DNA from 2 places in the Methylomonas albis genome. Region 1 is predicted to be linked to the other one. Evidence: predicted binding sites of a transcription regulator. Region 1 holds the regulator's gene; the other holds the start of a gene.
The links. The regulator HrcA, encoded in region 1, represses chaperone genes, less so after heat shock. The targets are predictions, from matches to a motif close to TNTTAGCACTCNNNNNNNNNGAGTGCTAANA.
Positions count from the first base shown of each region.

Region 2: the regulator HrcA is predicted to act here: its motif matches at 1,774-1,804, upstream of groES (co-chaperone GroES).

Region 1 is NZ_JACXSS010000001.1:3,830,916-3,834,338, forward strand. Features, by position in the region: gene dnaK (molecular chaperone DnaK) at 1-919, opposite strand, end outside; gene grpE (nucleotide exchange factor GrpE) at 991-1,632, opposite strand; gene hrcA (heat-inducible transcriptional repressor HrcA) at 1,683-2,723, opposite strand; gene EBA_RS17650 (hypothetical protein) at 3,259-3,423, opposite strand, start outside.
Region 2 is NZ_JACXSS010000001.1:4,269,125-4,272,547, reverse strand. Features, by position in the region: gene EBA_RS19485 (cation-transporting P-type ATPase) at 1-500, opposite strand, end outside; gene EBA_RS19480 (hypothetical protein) at 691-897, shown strand; gene EBA_RS19475 (HesA/MoeB/ThiF family protein) at 960-1,706, opposite strand; gene groES (co-chaperone GroES) at 1,913-2,200, shown strand; gene groL (chaperonin GroEL) at 2,257-3,423, shown strand, end outside.

The sequences.
Region 1 (3,423 bases):
ACTCCAGCTTGGCACGGGTCAGTTTGACGTTCAAATGTTTAGGGCCAGCCGCATCCGCGGTGATGTAAGGCAGATTGATGTCGGTTTGCTCGGCTGAAGACAACTCGATTTTGGCTTTTTCCGCTGATTCTTTCAACCGTTGCAACGCCAAAGGATCGTTGTGCAGATCAATGCCGGTATCACGTTTAAATTCACCTGCCAAAAATTCGATAATGCGCAAGTCAAAGTCTTCACCGCCCAGGAAGGTATCGCCATTGGTGGCCAATACTTCGAACTGGTGCTCGCCTTCGATTTCAGCGATTTCGATGATTGAAATATCGAAGGTACCGCCGCCCAAATCGTAAACCGCGATGGTGGTATCGCCTTTAGGCTTGTCCATACCAAAGGCCAACGCTGCTGCGGTCGGTTCGTTGATGATACGTTTTACGTCCAGGCCGGCAATCCGGCCGGCATCTTTGGTCGCTTGACGTTGCGAGTCATTGAAGTAAGCCGGCACGGTAATGACCGCTTCGGTCACTTCTTCACCCAAAAACGCTTCGGCGTCTTTTTTCAGCTTCATCAACACGCGTGATGACACTTCAGGTGGCGCCATTTTTTTACCGTGGCATTCTACCCAGGCGTCGCCGTTGTTGGCTTCCATGATTTTGTAAGGCACCATTTTGATGTCTTTTTGTACCGCATCTTCTTTGAAGCGGCGGCCGATCAAACGTTTGATCGCGAACAAAGTGTTTTCAGGGTTGGTTACCGCCTGACGTTTGGCGGACTGGCCGACCAACACTTCGTTGTCGCCTGTGAAGGCGATGATGGAGGGCGTCGTACGCGCGCCTTCGCTGTTTTCGATGACCCGCGCGGTGCCGTTTTCCAGTACTGCGACGCAGGAGTTGGTGGTTCCCAAATCGATGCCGATCATTTTGCCCATTGATATTCTCCAGACTTGAATAGGTAATAAATTAAAAAGTTGTTAGTGATATGTGGTTGATCGAATTAATTTCAAGCCTGCTCATCAATTTTTGCGCTATCGGCAGGCTTGTCGTCGGCTTTGGCGACTACCACCATGGCCGGACGCAGCAAACGACCGTTCAATACATAACCTTTTTGGAAAACGTTTAACACGGTATTGGGTTGGGCAGTGGCGCTTGGTTGCATCACCATGGCCTGGTGCATTTCCGGGTTGAACGGTTGGCCGGTGGGATCTACGGTCTCGATATTGAATTTGGCGAATACCGACTCGAATTGTTTGATGGTCAATTCACTGCCTTCGCGCAGTCTCACAATTTCCGGGCTATCGCCGGTCGCCGCTTGTAGGCCTAATTCCAGACTATCCAATACACTTAGCAATTCCTTGGCGAATTTCGCCAGCCCGTATTTACGTTCGTCATCCAAGTCTTTTTGTACGCGTTTTTTCAGGTTCTCCATTTCCGCCATGGTGCGAATCGCTTTATCCAGATTGGCGGCGGCTTGTTGTTGAGCTTGTTCCAACTGCTGTTGCAAGGCTTCCACAGTCAAACCTTCACCCGTAGCAGGCGCTTCGTTAGACTGTTCTTCGGCGTTAGCCGGATTAGTTTGTTCCAACACTTCGGCGATTAAATCGCTATCCGACTGTTGTTCGTGGCTTGACTGCTGATGACTCATTACTTACTCCATGGTTCTAAATTCTTTAGTTCGCCTAACGATAGGGCCATTTATTTGGGATTCAAGGCCGCGCCCAATAATTTTGCGGTCACGTCTACAAACGGAATGACTTTCTCATAGGCCATTCGCGTCGGCCCTATCACGCCCAACACGCCCACCACTTCGTCATTGACCGAATAAGGCGCCGTCACCAGACTGCAATGATCGAATGCGCTATAGCCGGACTCTTGGCCGATAAATATCTGCACGCCTTCCGTCTGCAAACATTGATCCAATAAATGGATCACGCCACGCTTTTGACTAAACGCTTCGAACAACTGTTTCAGTCGCTCCATATCCGACAGCTCGGAAAAGCCCATTAAATTGGTTTCGCCACTCAACACATAATCGTCGTTAGGCTGTTCGGTGAAGGTAAGCTGCGCCATGTTGACAGCGTCTATCATGCCCTGATTAACCTGCCGCTGATCCTGCTCCATTTCCTGAAGTATCAGATCACGGATTTTCGCCAAGCTACGACCGGAATAGACTGAATTCAAATAGTTGGCAGCCTGTTGCAATTCGGCGGGGCTAAACTGCTTATGGGTGTGGATAATTTTGTTATGTACTTCTTGATCGTCGGTGACGAAAATAACCAACACCCGAGTATTGGACATGGGCAGGAATTCGATATGCCGCAATGTAACGCTTTCCCGACGCGGCAATGTCACTACGCCGGCCATCCGCGTCACATCAGACAATAATTTAGAGGCCTTGCTCAGCACATCGCTGGCTTTATCCGCGTCGCCTTGCAAGCCGTGCTGCAAATGGTCCAATTCGCTGGATGCCAAAGGTTTGACCGTTAACAAACTGTCGACGAACAAACGATAGCCACTCACCGTCGGTACTCGGCCGGCCGAAGTATGCGGGGAATGTATCAAGCCCATCTCTTCCAGATCCGCCATCACATTACGAATACTAGCGGGGCTGAGCTTGAGTTGCGGATCTTTAGACAATATACGCGAACCAACAGGCTGGCCGTCCTGGATATAACGCTCAACCAAGGTTTTCAATAAATACAGCGATCTTTCGTTTAAATCTTGTCCGCCAGCCACTTCATCCCCCAAATTTCGTTAGCACTCGATATTGGTGAGTGCCAGAGAGCAAAGCTATCAGCTGGGTCCAGCGTTGTCAACGGCACTAACAGGCGATCAATAAACTAAGCTCCACCAGTCTACTCAGGGGCTTAAGGCCAAATCCCTGGAAACCCGACCACCTATCTTCAAAATCGCCCAAAAGCTGACCGCTGGCAATAAAAAACCCTGCAAGTCTTGCGACTTGCAGGGTTTTAGGCGATCTCGCGTTTAGTTATACGAACTCTATGACAAAAACCGATTTGAAGCACAAAGTGACCATAAATCGCTAGCGCTTGTGAACTCAAGCCCCTATTTGGGAGAAAGACAAAACATAGTAGCTGTAGTAGACGACGACAAAAAACAACAATACATTCAAAAGCTTTTCCACTCTAGTGTATTGCTCTTGTTGATATTTTTTACCACCTTTTATTCTCATTTTGTCCTCCTGTCTAATGAGACACCCTAAACTCAGAACCTGTCACTAAATTACTCGTAATAGTTGCCCGGTAATCGTTTAACGACTCATGCCATTACCGATCCAGGCGCCAGCTGCGGCGCCGATACCTGCACCTAGCGGATCTCCCCTGCTCATCTCATAACCTGCCGCACTGCCTAAGGCACCACCTAACAAGCCCTGGGTGGATCGCTGATCGTAACTGTTGTAACGCGGTGCGGGCTG
Region 2 (3,423 bases), 440 kb from region 1:
TCGATTTTCAGTTCGCGGCTTTGCAACAGGCGCAGATCGGCAGGTACCTTGTCGCCGGATTGTAGAAATACCAAATCGCCGGGGACTAATTCCGCAGCGGCGATACTTCGGCGTTGGCCGTCCCGTAGCGCATTGCTACTGATGTTCAAGGTTTGAGCCAGGGCGTTAATGGCTTTCAGCGCATTGGCTTCCTGGATAAAGCCGATCACAGCGTTGATGATAACGACGCCAAAGATCACGCTGCTGTCGGTCCATTCTTCTAAAAACGCCGTGGTGGCGGCGGAAAGCAGCAAAATGTAGATCAAGGGCTGATTAAATTGTGCCAGTAACAAAAGCAATGGGCCCTTGCCGCGGCGAGCAGTCAAACGGTTTGCACCGCTGGTCGCTAGGCGTTTTTGCGCTTCGTCGCTGCTCAGGCCTTGACCCAGTTCTACGCCAAAATGCGTTAATACTGTTTCCGGTGTTTGGCTGTGCCAGTCGGCTTTCGGGTAATTGTCCATATGCTTGGATTAAGTGATTGAAAACGGCGGCGCGGCCGTCGGTTTAGAGCCAAATAAGTCAGCGGCTAAAGCTATGAGTCGACAAAGAATACTTTGTACTTGTTCCCTAAAAGGTATGGGGTTATAGTCCATTCCCGAGGTCTATGACCTCATTCTAAATTAAAATAAAAACAAATAGTTGGAGGTATTTATGGGCGGAGTTATCGAATTAGTGGTGTTGATGTTGATTATTGCCATCTTCGCTTTCGCACCGTTAGGGTATTTTATTTACATGTACACCATGAAGAATGGCGAACCGTTCGGCGACATCGAGCCGCACAGTGATAGCGATTCAGCGCTATTGAGAAATGTCAGCAAAGCCATTCTGATGGTTAAAGGCAAACTGGGAAGAAATTAATTACGCCTTATTTGCCAGCAATAGAAAGCCGGGTTTAGCCCGGCTTTTTTATGCGGATTAGCTTATTTCGAGCCGCAGCTTGGGCAATTTGGGTTTTTCTTCAAGCGCATGCTATGCCATTCCATACTCAGTCCGTCCAACAACAGCAAGCGGCCAGTCAATGTGGTGCCGGTGCCGACTATCAGCTTGATCGCTTCCATGGCCTGTATGCTGCCGACGATGCCGGTTATTGGCGCGATCACGCCATTGCGAGCGCAATTTTGCAATTCCTCGCCCTCGCTTTGATACAGGCAGTTATAGCACGGACTGTCGTCCAGACCGGGTGTAAACACGCTGACTTGGCCCTCGAAGCGGATCGCTGCACCGGAAACCAGCGGTGTCCGCCTTTCCACGCAAGCCTTATTGATGGCAAAGCGGGTGGTGAAATTATCGCTACAGTCCAGCACCACGTCGGCATTCGTCACTTCGTCAAGTAATTGCGCGCCGGCCAGGCGTTGCTTGTGAGCAAACACTTTTACGCCCGGATTAATTTTTTCCAGCGTCTGTTGGGTTGAAATAACTTTATCCAGCCCTATATCGGCTGTGTTGTGAGCAATCTGGCGTTGCAAATTGGTTAAATCGACCTGGTCGTCGTCATAGACAGTGATCTGGCCGATACCGGCCGCCGCCAGATACATTGAGGCAGGCGAGCCCAAACCGCCGGCACCGACGATTAACACTTTGGCATCGAGCAATTTTTGCTGCCCGGCAATGTCGATTTGCGGCAGCATGATTTGCCGGCTGTAACGGAGTAATTGTTCGTCGTTCATAGTTTGCATGAGTGGGGTGAGGCGCAGATGATGCCAAAGAGCTTGACAGAGTGCAAAAGCCGGATATTATTAGCACTCGTTGCTAGAGAGTGCTAATAAACTTGAGGCCGTTTAAAAGCTCGCTTCTTCTGCAAGGATGTAGTTGTTTTTTAAATAGCTTTATTAAGTTTTTAACCTTTAACTTTATCTACATTAAGGAGACATTGATGAAAATTCGTCCGTTACATGACCGTATCGTCGTAAAGCGCGTGGAAGAAGAAACCAAAACTGCTGGCGGCATCGTGCTGCCCGGTTCAGCCGCAGAAAAACCCAGCGAAGGCGAAGTTTTAGCGGTGGGTTCAGGTAAAACGTTAGATAACGGCCAAGTACGTGCCCTGGAAGTTAAAGTTGGCGACAGAGTGTTGTTCGGCAAATATTCCGGCACCGAAGTTAAAGTCGATGGCGAGCAATACATCGTCATGCGCGAAGAAGACGTCATGGGTGTTTTGGGTTAATCCCGATTCGTCCGACACCCCCTTTTTCAATTTAACCAATATCTCAGGAATAAGAAATGGCAGCAAAAGACGTAAAATTTGGTGGCGACGCACGGGCACTGATGGTGCAAGGCGTTAACGTTCTGGCTAACGCAGTAAAAGTTACTTTAGGTCCTAAAGGCCGTAACGCTGTGTTGGATAAAAGCTTTGGCGCACCAACCATCACCAAAGACGGTGTATCGGTTGCGAAAGAAATCGAATTGAAAGACAAATTCGAAAACATGGGCGCACAAATGGTAAAGGAAGTTGCCTCTAAAACTTCCGACGTAGCCGGCGACGGTACTACTACTGCAACCGTGCTGGCGCAATCCATCGTTAACGAAGGTTTGAAATCAGTCGCAGCGGGCATGAACCCAATGGACTTGAAACGCGGTATCGACTTGGCTGTTACCGTAGCGGTTGCAGCGATTCAAAAGGCATCAACCCCTTGCACAGACAACAAAGCAATCGCCCAAGTAGGTACTATCTCTGCAAACTCTGACGAGTCTGTGGGTAGAATCATTGCCGAAGCGATGGAAAAAGTCGGTAAAGAAGGCGTTATTACCGTTGAAGAAGGTACCGGTCTGGAAAATGATCTGGATGTGGTTGAAGGTATGCAGTTCGACCGTGGCTACCTGTCACCTTACTTCATCAACAAACAAGAAAACATGAGCGTGGAACTGGACGATCCTTTCGTGCTGCTTTACGACAAAAAAATCTCCAACATCCGCGAGTTGTTGCCGATTCTGGAAGGCGTGGCGAAATCAGGCCGTTCTTTGTTGATCATTTCTGAAGATGTCGAAGGCGAAGCCTTGGCCACTCTGGTTGTGAACAACATGCGCGGTATCGTTAAAGTGGCGGCTGTTAAAGCGCCTGGCTTCGGGGACCGTCGTAAAGCTATGCTGGAAGACATCGCGGTTCTGACCGGTGGTGTGGTGATCTCCGAAGAAGTAGGTTTGTCTTTGGAAAAAGCCGACGTCAGCCAATTGGGCACAGCAAAACGTGTCCAAATCAACAAAGAAAACACCACCATCATCGACGGTGCCGGCGACGAAACCCAAATCAAAGGCCGCGTCGCGCAAATCCGCGCCCAAGCCGATGATGCAACCTCCGATTACGACCGCGAAAAACTGCAAGAACGTCTGGCCAAACTGGCTGGCGGTGTAGCGGTTATCAAAGTGGGCGCGGCGACTGAAGTGGAAATG